Regions from separate parts of the Streptomyces sp. NPDC102451 genome, predicted to be linked through region 2. Evidence: riboswitches for the same ligand, from Rfam matches in the RefSeq annotation. Region 2 holds a riboswitch; each other region holds the start of a gene.
The links. Region 2 has a riboswitch for cyclic di-AMP ahead of ACIRD8_RS26665 (peptidoglycan DD-metalloendopeptidase family protein). Riboswitches for the same ligand answer to the same signal wherever they lie in the genome.
Positions count from the first base shown of each region.

Region 1: linked by a shared signal. The riboswitch ahead of ACIRD8_RS29980 (M23 family metallopeptidase) and the one ahead of ACIRD8_RS26665 (peptidoglycan DD-metalloendopeptidase family protein) in region 2 are both predicted to bind cyclic di-AMP.
Region 3: linked by a shared signal. The riboswitch ahead of ACIRD8_RS27225 (transglycosylase family protein) and the one ahead of ACIRD8_RS26665 (peptidoglycan DD-metalloendopeptidase family protein) in region 2 are both predicted to bind cyclic di-AMP.
Region 4: linked by a shared signal. The riboswitch ahead of ACIRD8_RS28925 (transglycosylase SLT domain-containing protein) and the one ahead of ACIRD8_RS26665 (peptidoglycan DD-metalloendopeptidase family protein) in region 2 are both predicted to bind cyclic di-AMP.

Region 1 is NZ_JBIWKD010000017.1:122,481-125,984, reverse strand. Features, by position in the region: gene ACIRD8_RS29985 (GntR family transcriptional regulator) at 98-796, opposite strand; gene ACIRD8_RS29980 (M23 family metallopeptidase) at 1,020-1,796, opposite strand; cyclic di-AMP (ydaO/yuaA leader) riboswitch at 1,809-2,008, opposite strand; gene ACIRD8_RS29975 (M16 family metallopeptidase) at 2,200-3,504, opposite strand, start outside.
Region 2 is NZ_JBIWKD010000013.1:214,324-217,827, forward strand. Features, by position in the region: gene ACIRD8_RS26660 (SGNH/GDSL hydrolase family protein) at 1-326, opposite strand, end outside; gene ACIRD8_RS26665 (peptidoglycan DD-metalloendopeptidase family protein) at 503-1,417, opposite strand; cyclic di-AMP (ydaO/yuaA leader) riboswitch at 1,423-1,594, opposite strand; gene ACIRD8_RS26670 (tyrosine-protein phosphatase) at 1,997-2,821, shown strand; gene ACIRD8_RS26675 (DUF6126 family protein) at 2,831-3,004, opposite strand; gene ACIRD8_RS26680 (helix-turn-helix domain-containing protein) at 3,077-3,504, opposite strand, start outside.
Region 3 is NZ_JBIWKD010000014.1:114,986-118,489, reverse strand. Features, by position in the region: partial or broken gene ACIRD8_RS27235 (cytochrome P450) at 1-88, shown strand, start outside; gene ACIRD8_RS27230 (transglycosylase family protein) at 194-1,153, shown strand; cyclic di-AMP (ydaO/yuaA leader) riboswitch at 1,444-1,615, shown strand; gene ACIRD8_RS27225 (transglycosylase family protein) at 1,616-2,308, shown strand; gene eno (phosphopyruvate hydratase) at 2,637-3,504, shown strand, end outside.
Region 4 is NZ_JBIWKD010000016.1:68,759-72,262, forward strand. Features, by position in the region: gene ACIRD8_RS28905 (heavy metal translocating P-type ATPase) at 1-258, shown strand, start outside; gene ACIRD8_RS28910 (flavodoxin family protein) at 332-784, shown strand; gene ACIRD8_RS28915 (molybdopterin-binding protein) at 888-1,283, opposite strand; gene ACIRD8_RS28920 (hypothetical protein) at 1,478-1,708, opposite strand; cyclic di-AMP (ydaO/yuaA leader) riboswitch at 2,066-2,255, shown strand; gene ACIRD8_RS28925 (transglycosylase SLT domain-containing protein) at 2,260-3,111, shown strand; gene ACIRD8_RS28930 (hypothetical protein) at 3,359-3,504, shown strand, end outside.

The DNA of each region.
Region 1 (3,504 bases), on a different contig from region 2:
TTTCCCGTACGGGGCGGCCGGAGCCCCGGAAAATCCGATTCAGGGCAGCAGAAATAAAGCCCTGCGATAACGGCCCTCTTTGTATACGGCGCAATTGTTAATGACGGACACCCGCGGTGTTTACGGGGTGTTGCGAAGTCCTCACCCGGGCCGCGCCCGGCGTGTGGACGGGAGGGCGTCGCAGCCGGTGCGCCGCGGTGGCCCGCTCGGCGTGCTGGGTGGCGAGCGCCCTGGCCCGCTCCGGGTCGCGGCGCGCCACGGCGTCGACGAGAGCGCCGTGCTCGGCCCAGGAGTCCGCGGGACGGGCGGGCTGCTCGACGGCGTACATCCAGGCGATCTTGTGCCGGAGCTGGGTCAGCAGCGCGATCAGCGCGGGGCTGCCGGAGGCCTGCGCCAGCGTCTCGTGGAACCAGCCGCCCAGGGAGCGCAGATCCTCCCCCTCGCCCCGGCGCACACGCTCCTGACCCAGCCTGACCAGGCCGCGGAGCACCTTGAGGTGCGCCTCGGTGCGCCGCTGGGCCGCGCGGGCCGCCCCGAGGGGCTCCAGGAGCATGCGGATCTCCAGGAGGTCGGCGGCCTCCTGCTCCGTGGGCTCGGCGACACAGGCGCCGGCGTGCCGGCGCGTGACGACGAACCCCTCGGACTCCAGGGTGCGCAGCGCCTCGCGCACGGGGACGCGGGAGACGCCGTAGCGACGCGCGAGCACCTCCTCGGTGAGGCGGCTGCCGCGTTCGAAGACACCGGAGACGATGTCGTCACGGATTGCCGTGCATACCGAATGCGCGGGAATGCGCATGTCCGAACCTCCGCCTTAATCCCCGCGAAACGCGGCCGATCGACGCCTGTTCTGTGACTCTATTGCAACCGGCCGGAATTTCCGATGGCGGGGTGGAATCCATGGATATCTTTTGGCCAGGGAGCACTTCCGCGGGGGCTTCGTCGCGCGTCCGCCCCCGAACGCGGCGAAGGCCCCGGCGGGTGCCGGGGCCTTCGTCGGAGCGCTGTGGTGCGGCGTGGGGTCAGACCTGGACGCCGTGGGCGCGGAGGTAGGCGACGGGGTCCATGTCCGAGCCGTACTCGGGGGTGGTCCGGGCCTCGAAGTGCAGGTGCGGACCGGTGGAGTTGCCGGTCGAGCCGGAGAGGCCTATCCGCTCGCCCGAGCCGACGCTCTGGCCGACGGAGACGCCGATCGAGGAGAGATGGCCGTACTGGGTGTACGTGCCGTCCTTCATCCGGAGCACGATGTTGTTGCCGTACGCGCCGCCCCAGCCGGCCTCGACGACCGTGCCGGCGCCGACCGCGACGACGGAGGTGCCGGACGCCGCCTGGAAGTCCACGCCGGAGTGGCTGCCGGAGGACCAGAGCGCGCCGCCGGACTTGTAGCCGGTGGTCACGTGGGAGCCGGCGACCGGGAGGTGGAAGGAGTTCAGCCGGGCGCGCTCGGCGGCGCGGGCGGCGCGCGCCTTCTCCTCGCGGGTCTCCTTGGCACGGGCCTCCGCCTTGCGCTTGGCCTCGGCCTTCGCCTTCGCCTTGGCCGCGGCCTTCGCGGCGACGTCGGCCTGGTGCTTCTGTGCCTTCGCCTGGGCCTCGATCTGGGCGGCGAGGGTGGTGTCGAGGGCGACGGTCTGGGTCAGTCCGGTGGCGGTGACGGCCTCGGAATCCGCGGCGAGGGCCGGGGAGGCAGTGGCACCGATGACGCCGGTGGCGGCCAGGGTGGCGACGCCGGCGACCTTGGCGCTCCTGCGCGTCAGGCGGCTCGGGGCACGGTGCTTCCCGGTGGCACGGATGAACGCCATGGAGGGGCTGGTCCTTTCCTTCCTTCTCGCCTACCGGGTTAGCAGGGGGCGCCCCCTGGCCCTTTAGGCCTTGGGGGAGGGTTCGGAGCAGGAAGGTCTCCTACGGATCACTGGGCCCTCGACGAGGTGCAGGGATCCGATTCACCCCAGGGACTTCATGGGTCCCCGGCTCCCCAGGCTCGCGCCTGACGGGGACTCGGCGATGACTGTCCGGCGCCGCGGATGCGGCATTCGTCCGGCGGACAGCCGAGCCGACGCTAGAGCGCGCCCCTCGGCCCCGCCAAACGGAAAGGACCTTTTGTCACCCATCCCACAGGACGAATGCCAACCTTCTTTTCAAAACGGACAAATGACAGAACCCCGGCGGGAGTGCCCCCGCCGGGGTCCGTCATGTCCCGTTCCGTCAGCCGTTGACGACCGACACCTCGCCGATGCCGAGTGCCTCCACGGGCTCCTTGATCTGCGCGGCGTCCCCGACCAGCACGGTGACCAGCCGGTCGACCGGGAACGCGTTGACCACGGCGGCGGTCGCCTCGACCGTGCCGGTCGCGGCCAGGCGCGCGTACAGCTCGGCCTGGTAGTCGTCCGGCAGGTGCTGCTCCACCTGGTCGGCCAGGGTGCCCGCGACGGAGGCCGCCGTCTCGTACTTCAGCGGGGCCACGCCCACGAGGTTCTGCACGGCGGTCTCGCGCTCGGCGTCGGTGAGCCCCTCGGCCGCCAGGGTGCGCAGGACCTTCCAGAGGTCGTCGAGCGCGGGGCCGGTCGACTCCGTGTCCACGGAACCGCTGATGGCGAGCATCGCAGCGCCGGTCGCCCCCGCGGAGGAGCCGGGCGCCGTCGAGCGCAGCACCTGTCCGAAGGCCCGGACGCCGTAGGTGTAGCCCTTCTCCTCGCGCAGCACGCGGTCCAGCCGGGAGGTGAGGGTGCCTCCCAGGCAGTAGGTGCCGAGGACCTGGGCGGGCCACACGCTGTCGTGCCGGTCCGCGCCGATCCGGCCGATCAGCAGCTGCGTCTGCACGGCGCCGGGACGGTTCACGATGACCACACGACCGGAGTCGTCCGCGGTGATCGGGGGGACGGGCCGGGCCTGGCCCGCGTTGCCCGACCAGTCCCCGACGGTGTCGGAGAGCAGCGCGTCCAGGTCCACCCCGGTGAGGTCCCCGACGACGACCGCGGTCGCCGTGGACGGGCGGACATGGGCGTCGTAGAAGGCGCGTACGGCGGCGGCGTCGATCCGCCCGACGGTCTCCTCGGTGCCCCTGCGCGGGCGCGACATCCGTGCGGTGGCGGGGAAGAGCTCCTTGGAGAGCTGCTTGGCGGCCCGCATGGCGGGGTTGGCCTGCTCGTGGGGGATCTCGTCGAGGCGGTTGCCCACCAGACGCTCGATCTCGCTCTCCGAGAAGGCCGGGGCCCGCAGCGCCTCGGCGACCAGGCCGAGGGCCTTGGCCAGCCGGGAGGCCGGGACCTCCAGGGAGACGCGGACACCGGGGTGGTCCGCGTGGGCGCCCAGCGTGGCACCGCACCGCTCCAGCTCGGCGGCGAACTCCTCCGCGGAGCGCTTGTCCGTGCCCTCGGACAGCGCGCGGGCCATGATCGTGGCCACACCGTCCAGGCCCTCGGGCTCGGCGTCCAGCGGGGCGTCGAGGAAGATCTCCACGGCGACGACCTGCTGGCCGGGCCGGTGGCAGCGCAGCACGGTCAGCCCGTT
Region 2 (3,504 bases):
AGGATGTCGTTGCCGCCCGCGCAGAAGCTCACCAGATCAGGTGCCAGCTCCTTGGCGCGGGGGACCTGTTCCTCGACTATCTGGTCGAGGAGGCGTCCGCGTACGGCGAGATTGGCGTACCGGAAGTTCCCGTGCATGTCGTCCGCGGGGGCGACCACCGCATCAGGGACCGGGAGCTGGTCCGCCAGGAGGACCGCGAACCGGTCGGCCCAGCCGACGAGCGTGCCTCCGGGGCCGGGGTCTCCGACGCCCTCGGTGAAGCTGTCGCCAATCGCTGCGTACGACCCGATGATGCCTCGTGTTTTGTTTCTCGAATCGTCTGCCACAAGGGCTTATCTTGCACCTTCGATTGTGACCTACGCGACCGTAATAAGGGGTTGACGGGTGGTGAGAAAGACCACCCGGTCAGTTTTTGGTAAAGCCGGAATAAGGAGAGGGGCGGTGCGCCGCTGCGCACCGCCCCTCTCCTTCAGTCCGAGATGGGACCCTCGGGTGGTGTGTCTCAGATGGAGACGCCGTGCGAACGCAGGTAGGCGATCGGGTCGACGTCCGAGCCGTAGCTCGGGCCGGTCCGGACCTCGAAGTGGAGGTGCGGGCCGGTGGAGTTGCCGGTGGTGCCGGAGAGGCCGATCTGCTGGCCGCCGGTGACGGTCTGGCCGGCCGAGACCTCGAGCGAGGACAGGTGCGCGTACTGGGAGTACATGCCGTCGCTGTGCTGGATGACGACCTCGTTGCCGTACGAGCCGCTCCAGCCGGCGGAGACCACGGTGCCCTCGCCGATGGACCGGACGCTGGTGCCTGAGGCCGCCTGGAAGTCGGAGCCGGTGTGGTAGCCGCTGGACCAGCTGGCGCCCGAGGCGCGGTACTGGGTGGTGACGTTGGGGTTCTCGACCGGGGTGGTCCAGCCCGAGGTGTTGCTCTCGGAGGCGCCGGAGTCGGCGGTCTCCTCGGCCGGAGCAGCCGCCTCCTTGACGGGAGCAGCCGTCTTCTCGGCCGGAGCGGCCTTCTTCGCGGCCGACGGGGCCGACTTGGAGGGCGTGGCGTCGGCGGAGCCGGATGCCTTGGCGCCGATGGTCAGCTTCAGGCCCGGCCGGATCAGGCTCGGGTTCTCGCCGACGACGTCACGGTTGTCCTGGTACAGCTTCTGCCAGCCGCCCTTGACCTTCTGGTCGGCCGCTATCTTCACCAGGTAGTCGCCGGAGACCACGGAGTAGGTCTTCGGGGCACTCTTCGCCGCGGAGGCGGGGGCGCCGTGCGCGGCGGCGGACGTGGAGGCCGGTGCGGCCTGCTCGGCCGCGTTGGCGCCGGTGGCGCCGATCAGCGGGAGGGCGAGTACGGCGCCGCCGGTCCCCGCGGCAAGGACGCCTCGGGAGATCGGGCCGGTCTTCGTACGACGGTGCTTGCCTTTTGCGGGCATGGGGCTTTTCCTCTCCGGCGCCTGCGAGGTGAGCTGTCGGGTTCGGACTGGAGATGCCCGGCCGCACTGTGCGCGACTTGACCCCTAGCCGTACCGGATCCCTCCGGCCGGCGGCCTACCTGGTTCCCCCGCTCCTGCCACACGTGAGTCGTTGCGGATTCCGGGCGGCGGCAGGATTAGGCGTTCCGTCCGGATTGACCGTGACCGTAAGCGAGCCGGGACGCCGCGAACAAGCCACGGATTGTGAAGCGGAATCCACGCTTCAATTCCGGTGCGGAATTACCGTCACACTCCGTGGATTACCGATCTTGGCTTTCCGCGCGGCGTCAGGAATACCCCTCGGCATCCTCGCCACACACCGTCACGGATATGATCCCGCTCACCTCACTCACACCATCTCCCGTACAAGCGGGGCGTGTTCTGCTAAATGCACCAATACGGACATGGCGCGACCTTCGCCCCATGAGGGAGACCGGGGCCACGGCGACCGGGACGGCTGCGCGATGCAGCTATGTCGTATCGTCGCGGGCGTGCCCCGTCGGCGAGCGGCGCCGACGCCCGACACCCCCAGGAGCCCTTGTGACGCAGCTGCCAGAGGTCCCGCCGGCCGGCCCCGAGCCGACGGACGTCGACCTGTCCGGTGTCCGCAACTTCCGTGACGTCGGCGGGCTTCCGACCGCCGACGGCCGCACCGTGCGGTACGGGCGCCTCTACCGCAGCGGTCACCTCGCCCACGCCACCGAGTCCGACGCAGCCTTCCTCTCCGGACTCGGCCTGCACACGATCTTCGACTTCCGCAATGCGGCCGACCACAAGCTCGACGGTCTCGACGTGGAGCTGCCCGGCGTCCGGAATGTCAGCATTCCTCTCTCCGACCCGGCGGACGGCGCGGAGTTCTGGCGGCTGGTGCGCGACGGGAACATCCAGCAGTTGCGCTCGATCCTGGCCGACGGCAAGGGAACGGCGAGGATGGTCGCCTCGTACCGTTCGATCATCAAGGACCGCACCGCCGAACACAGCCGCGTACTGCACGCGCTGGCCGAGGACAGCGTGCCGGCGCTGATGCACTGTGCGGCGGGCAAGGACCGGGCCGGCCTTTCGGTCGCGGTCTCGCTGCTCGCGGTCGGTGTCGAGAAGGAGGCCATCGAGGCCGACTACCTCAAGTCGAACGACGCGCACCGCCGCTACAAGGTGCGGCGCAGCGACACCTCGCCGGTGGGAATGTCCGACGAGGTGATGGAACTGCTCAATCCGCTCTTCGGTGCCCGCGCCGAGTACCTCACCGCGGCGCTCGACACCATCGACGAGATCTGGGGCAGCGCGGACCGCTATTTCCTGGAAGGGCTGAAGATCAGCCACGAGACCCGCGCGAAGCTGCGTGAGCGCCTCGTCGAAGGCGCGTGACGCCGTCGGTCAGCCTTTGCCGGCCACGGTGAAGAGGAGGTAGAGGAAGCCCGCGACGACGTGTCCGGCCACCAGGTAGGCGAAGAGCCGGATCACGACGCCGCGGGGCATCCGCCGCTCCTGTGTGTCCGCACTCTTCGGCCTGCGCGGGGTGAGCGGGTCGTAGTGCTCCGAATCGGACATGACAGTCCTCTCTTCCGGCCGCTCGGACCGGGGGGCAGGGGCGAAGGGTGTGCGTGGGGGGGGCGTGCGGGATCAGAGCCGGTGCATGCCGCTGCCCAGGCACAGCTCGGCGGCCGGGCTCTGCAGCAGCGTGTGGACGAAGAGCAGGCGCGCCCCGCCGGTGCCGAGCGCGGCGATCCGGTGCGGGGTGAGCGAGTCGAAGTGCGCACTGTCCCCCGGGTCGAGGTCGTGCACGCTCTCGCCGAGCACGACCCGGAGCCTGCCGTCGAGGACGTACAGCCACTCCTCCCCGGGGTGGACGCGCACGAGGTCGCCCTCGGCGCCGTACGGGACACGGACGTGCAGCGCCTGCATGGCGCGGCCGGGTGCGCCCGCCTGCCGGTAGACCCAGCCGCCCGCCTCGGTGCCGCGCGGCGTGCCCTCGGGCAGGCTGCCGCGGACGATCGCGTCACGTTCGGGCGGCATCTCGCCCAGGAGCTCGGAGACGGTCGTACCGTAGA
Region 3 (3,504 bases), on a different contig from region 2:
ACTCATCATGCGTGGACTGCGCACGCTTCCTGTGGAGTTCGGTCCGGGGCATCCGGCCGAAAAAGGTGACAGCCTGTCAACTCTGTGACTTTCACGTGATCTCCGCTGCATCGACTTGTGACACACGTTCGAGTAGGGCTAGGTTCACCGTTCGACTCACCCGTCACATGTCAGTCACACGGAAGGCAATCCCATGGGCTCCGCGACCGGCAGACACCGCCGCCCTCGCCAGGCACCCGCCATCGTCGTCGCCGCAGGCGTCACCGGATCGGCCATTGCCATCCCGCTGCTCGGCGCCGGAGGCGCGCAAGCCGCTGACGCGTCGACCTGGGACCGGGTCGCCGAATGCGAGAGCGGCGGCATGTGGAGTGCCGACCTCGGCAACGGCTACTACGGCGGTCTGCAGTTCTCGCAGGACACATGGTCGGCGTACGGCGGCACGGCGTTCGCGCCCCGGGCCGACCTCGCCAGCCGCTCGCAGCAGATCTCGGTCGCGGAGAAGGTCCTGGACGACAAGGGACCGCAGGCGTGGCCGAGCTGCGCGGTGATCTCCGGTCTCGCCCTGGACGGGACGCTGCCGGGTATCGACCCGGGCGGCGAGCCCTCCGCGGAGCCCTCGGACACCGCGACGCCGTCCGAGACCCCCTCCGCCGAGCCCTCGGACACCGCGACCCCGTCCGGGACCCCCTCGTCCGAAGCGCCGGACCCGTCGGACGCCTCCGACGGCACGGCGGACAAGGGGGACGAGGACGGCGCGTCGCCGTCGGCCACCCCGTCCCCCGAGGCCTCCGGGAAGTCCGGCGCCTCGAAGGGCGACGGCGGGACGGCCGGCAAGCACCGCGGCACGCCCGCCCCCGAGGCGGGCGAGGGATCGGGCCCGGACGACGGGCGCGAGTCCGGCCGGCACGCCTCGCGCGGTGAATCCGAGGCGCGTCAGGGTGCGGAGGGGACGTACACCGTCCGCGAGGGCGACAACCTCTGGGCGATCGCCGACGCGCAGGATCTCCGCGGCGGCTGGCCCGCGCTCTACGAGGCCAACAAGGACGAGCTGGGCTCCGACCCGGACCTGATCCTTCCCGGCCAGAGCCTGGACCTCCTCGGCCTCGGGTCCGACGCGCAGGACGCGCCGTCGGAGACCGCCGCCGCCAACTGATCAAAAGCAGGAAAACACCCCGAAATCAGGGGTAGTTCAGAGGCCTATGTCCACTTATGCGTAAGTGAGACATGGGTCTCTTTGCTTGAACTGTTGCGGCCGGTCCGTCCGATCCGTCCATATTGGCTCCGACCTGCGTAAACGGATGTTCACCTTGGATCGGTTCGGGCTGATTGGTCGTTATGTCCATCTTTGAATGTGGGGGTTGCGTGTGTTTACGGTCGGAGCCGCTCGCACCGCGGGCACCTTCGACCGTCACGCCGAATCCTGCCGTCGGCCGAAGGGGACCGACGCGTAAAGCGCCGTAGGCAGGAGCGGGGGACCCAGGTAAGCGCCGGACCCGGCCGTCGGAAGACGGGCGGAGGTACGGCTAGGGGTGAAGTCGTCCGCGAGTGGGGGCGACCGGGCAACTCACAGGCCCGAACCCGACAGCTCACCTCGTAGGCGTCGGTGAGGAGAACCATGCTGCTTTCCAGCAAGGGCAAGCACCGTCGCCCGTCCAAGGCCGTCCGTGTCGCGACCCTGGCCGGTGTCACCGGTGCCGCCGTCGCCGTACCGCTGATGGGCGCGACCGGCGCCTCCGCCGCCTCCGTCGAGACCTGGGACGCCGTCGCCCAGTGCGAGTCCGGTGGCAACTGGTCCATCAACACCGGCAACGGTTACTACGGCGGCCTGCAGTTCTCGCAGTCCAGCTGGGCCGCCGCCGGCGGTACGCAGTACGCCGCGCGTGCCGACCTGGCCTCCAAGGACCAGCAGATAGCCGCCGCCGAGAAGCTCCTCGACCTGCAGGGCCCGGGTGCCTGGGCCTGCGCCGGGGCCGGCGGCCTGACGAACGACGGTGTGGACCCGGGTGTCGACACCGGCTCCTCGAAGAACGGCGACACGGCCCCGCAGGCCGCGCCGGAGCGCAAGGCCGAGCAGCCCACCACGCGCAGCGAGAAGCGCACGGCCGCCGAGAAGACCGTCACCACCCCGACCGGCGAGAAGGTCGAGAAGGGCGACGGCGAGTACAAGGTCAAGGCCGGCGACACCCTCAGTAAGATCGCCGACGCGAAGAAGGTCAAGGGCGGCTGGGCGAAGCTGTTCAAGCTGAACGACGACATCGTCGACGACGCCGACCTGATCTTCCCGGGTCAGCAGCTCCACCTGAAGTAGCCGGAAACGGCCCGGGGTCTTCCTCCTGCCCCGGAGACCCGGCCCGGCGCGCAGACCCCCCGCGCGCCGGGCCGGGGTCGTGTCCGGACCCCTGCGGCCGTCGCGCTCGGGGGCGGGGCGCGGGCCCGCCGTGGAGGTGAGTGTTCAACAGTTGTGGTTACCCGTCAGTAAATTTCTGGAGCTTTGCCCGGAATGCAGGTCCTTGGGTCCTTTTTCGTCCCAGGGGACGGGCGGACGGCCGACGGAGCGTGCCGAGCCGGTTAGGCTCGTGGCGCAAGGCCACAGTGACCCTGCACAACCAGTGTCAGATCCCAGAAGGAGATGCCTCGTGCCGTCCATCGACGTCGTCGTAGCCAGGGAAATCCTCGACTCCCGGGGCAACCCCACGGTCGAGGTCGAGGTTGGCCTCGACGACGGCAGCACGGGACGTGCTGCTGTTCCGTCCGGCGCCTCCACCGGTGCGTTCGAGGCCATTGAGCTTCGCGACGGGGACCCCAACCGTTACCAGGGCAAGGGCGTCGAGAAGGCCGTCCTCGCCGTGATCGAGCAGATCGGCCCGGAGCTCGTCGGTTACGACGCCACCGAGCAGCGCCTCATCGACCAGGCGATGTTCGACCTGGACGCCACCGAGAACAAGGGCTCCCTCGGCGCCAACGCCATCCTCGGCGTCTCGCTGGCCGTGGCGCACGCCGCGTCCGAGGCGTCCGACCTCCCGCTGTTCCGCTACCTCGGCGGCCCGAACGCGCACCTGCTGCCCGTTCCGATGATGAACATCCTGAACGGCGGCTCGCACGCCGACTCCAACGTGGACATCCAGGAGTTCATGATCGCGCCGATCGGCGCCGAGTCCTTCTCCGAGGCCCTTCGCTGGGGCGCGGAGATCTACCACACGCTGAAGAAGGTCCTGAAGACCAAGGGCCTGTCCACCGGCCTCGGTGACGAGGGCGGCTTCGCCCCCAACCTGGAGTCCAACCGCGCCGCCCTCGACCTCATCCTGGAGGCCGTCAAGGAGGCCGGTTACGTCCCGGGCCGCGACATCGCGCTCGCGCTCGACGTCGCCGCGTCCGAGTTCTACAAGGACGGCGTCTACGAGTTCGAGGGCAAGTCCCGCTCGGCCGCCGAGATGACCGAGTACTACGAGGAGCTCGTCTCCGCGTACCCGCTGGTCTCCATCGAGGACCCGCTGTACGAGGACG
Region 4 (3,504 bases), on a different contig from region 2:
GCCGCGATCGAGGCCGGTGACCTGACGCTCGTACGGGGGGACCTGAGGGTGGCCGCCGACGCGATCCGCCTCTCCCGCAGGACGCTGGGCACGATCCGCTCGAACCTCTTCTGGGCCTTCGCCTACAACGTGGCGGCCCTCCCGCTCGCCGCGGCAGGCCTGCTCAACCCCATGATCGCGGGAGCGGCGATGGCCTTCTCGTCGGTCTTCGTCGTCGGCAACAGCCTCCGTCTGCGCGGTTTCCGGGCCGTCGAGTGAGCCTGCGCGCCTGCCGGGGAGCCCGGGTTCCCCGGCAGGGCGAGGGCTCCGGTGAGCGGGTAGGTTCGGTGGCGTGGCCACTCTGCTGATCGTGCATCACACGCCCTCGCCCAACTGCCAGGCGCTGTTCGAAGCGGTGCTCTCCGGCGCGACGACGGAGGACATCGAAGGCGTACGGGTCGTGCGGCGGGCAGCCCTCTCCGCCACGGCGTCCGACGTACTGGCGGCCGACGGCTATCTGCTCGGCACACCGGCGAACCTCGGATACATGTCCGGCGCCCTGAAGCACTTCTTCGACCAGGTCTACTACCCGTGCCTGGACGGGACGAAGGGCCGGCCCTTCGGCTACTACGTGCACGGCGGCAACGACGTCACCGGCGCCGTACGGGGCATCGAGACGATCACGACGGGCCTCGGATGGCGCCGTGCGGCCGACGCCGTGACCGTCACCGGTGAGCCGGGCAAGGCGGATACCGAGGCGTGCTGGGAGCTGGGGGCGACCCTCGCCGCCGGACTGATGGAGTGACGACCCGCCAGGCAGCCGGAACGAGGCGCGCCCGGCAGCCCCGGCACCGCCCGCACGGCAGCCCCGGCACGGCGCGCCCGGATGCCCGGCGGTGGGTGCCGCGTCAGGCGCGGTCGATGTGCACGCTGGTCGACTTCACGCGGGCCGTGGCCTGCATGCCGACCTCCAGCCCCAGCTCCTCCACGGCTTCCCGGGTCAGGAGCGAGACGAGGCGGTGCGGGCCGGCCTGGATGTCGACCTGGGCCGCTACGTCACCGAGCTTCACCGCGGTGACGATGCCCGGGAAGGCGTTGCGCGCCGAGGTGTAGGAGACCTCCTCGTCGCCGGGCCCGCTCTGGCCCACCTCGATCGAGAACGCCGCCAGATCGCGGCCGTCGATGAGGCGGCGTCCGCCCTCGTCGCGATGGGTCGCGACCCGGCCGGCGTCCGCCCAGCGCCGGGCGGTGTCAGGGCTGACTCCGAGGAGGCGCGCGGCCTGCCCGATGGTGTAGGTCTGCATGCGTCCCATGCTAGAGGCTGCTCTTGCATATGCAAGGTTTACTCGCAGAATTCCTCGCATGTGCGAACCCCTGGAGGGGTGGCGGCGTTCCACTCCGGGATGAGGCCGATCCCCGGCCGGACGCGGAACGCACGGCGGCCGCCCTGGTCGCCGCCGTGCGGGGCGGCGACCGTCCTGATGTCCTCCTGGTCCGCTCAGCGCGGCCTCCAGGTGAGCTTGCCGCCTCCCACCCATCGGATGACGGCCGGGTCGTCGAGGTCGTGGACCCGAATGCCGGCCGCCGCGGCGGCGATCAGGACGTCCGTCATGTCGGTCGCGCCTCCGATCACCGCTCCGTCGATCTCCACGATGCGGAAGGGCGGGTCCCCGGGCTGAACGGGCAGGACGGTGATCCGGGGGGCCGAGGCGTGAGGGCTTTCAGTCATGGGCGGATCGGTTCCACGCGGATGCCCTCGGTATGCCAGGCGGCATGATCTGTGAGTCGTATGCCCGGTTTGCGGTGCTTTTATTAAATTAATCCCGTAATCCATAAAAGGCCATTTCATGTGACCTGGGGCCTTCGCTCGGGAGCAAATCGCCCGAATCGGACTCCGTGACCAGCGTCACCTTATGCGCCCCAGACGCGGGGGTGCGGCAGTCGGTTCCCTTCTGTGCCAAGAGGAGTGGCGGGCGCGATGTGGGGTGGATTACATGAATTCCAAAGAATTGATCTTGCGAATGAATTGTGATCAACGAACCAGGCTTGTTCCTTTCCCTATTTCTCGCCTACGGTCACCATCACTCCGGGCGGAACGCCGAATCCTGCCGCCGTCCGGTGACCTCACCGACCAGTTCTCGTACGGCAGGAGCGGGGGACCCAAGTAAGCGCCGATCCGGTTTCCGGAGCGGCTCGGGGTGAAGTCGCATTCGCATGCGGCCGGGCATCTCCAGCCCGAACCCGACAGCTCACTTCGCAGGCGACGGAGAGGAATTCAGCATGCCCGAGAATGGTAAGCACCGTCGTTTCAGGACCAGTTCGCTGACCCGCGGCATCATCGCCGTGAGCACGGGCGGAGCCGCCCTGGCCCTCCCCGTGATCGGCGCCACCAGTGCCTTCGCCGCCCCGGCCCAGCCGGTCGCCGTCGAAAAGGCCGCAACGTCGACTGCCGTGCCCGGCAAGGGAATTGCCGCGCAGAAGTCGAAGTCCGCCACGTATTCCGTGGTCGTGGGTGACACCCTCGCGAAGATCGCGCGGGAGCATTCCGTGAGCGGTGGCTGGAAGGCGCTGTACGAGGGCAACGAGAAGGTCGTCGGTGGAAACCCCGACCTGATTCACCCCGGTCTCAAGCTGACCCTTGGCGGCAAGGCCGAGAACAAGTCCGCGGACAAGGCCGAATCCAAGGCCTCCTCCGACCGTGCCGAGCAGAGCGCCGACCGCGCCGACCGCTCGGAGCGCACGAGCACCACCGTCGCCGCTGAGGGTGCGCCCGCCGCCGAAGCCGCTCCCGCGGCCGAGCCGGTCTCGTACACGAACGACCTCGACGGCTGGATCAAGGAGTCGCTCGCCGTCATGGCCGAGCACGGCATCCCCGGCAGCTACGAGGGCATCCACCGCAACATCATCCGCGAGTCCGCGGGTGACCCGCAGGCCATCAACAACTGGGACATCAACGCGATCAACGGCGTCCCGTCGAAGGGCCTCCTGCAGGTCATCGACCCGACCTTCCAGGCCTACCACGTGCCCGGTACGTCGATGGACAGCTACGACCCGGTCGCCAACATCACGGCCGCGTGCAACTACGCCGCGGACAAGTACGGCTCCATCGACAATGTCTTCGGCGCCTACTGAGTCCTGCCGAGGCGGGACCACTGACACACGGGTGTGTGTGACAGAGGGACAGAAGTGACGGGTGGTGCGGGTTCGGCGGAACCCGCACCACCCGTCGTCCGTTTTCCGGAGCCACCCGTGTCCTGGGTCCCCATGTCCGGAGCCACCCGTGTCCGGAGGCCCCGGACCGCGCTGTCACGGCCGCCGACAGGCGGGGCGGAGACCGGTTGACTGGTCTCGTACAGGTTCGTCGTCCATACTGCCCGCCGTGGAGCAGCGCATAGATTCGAACACCAAGCCCGAGTTCGCCGCGGGGACAGACCCGGCGTACATCCCCGGCCTGACGGCCCCTGCCCCCGCGCGGACGGAGGCGGAGGAGGCGGCGCCCCAGGGGTCCCTGGAGCCACAGGAGCC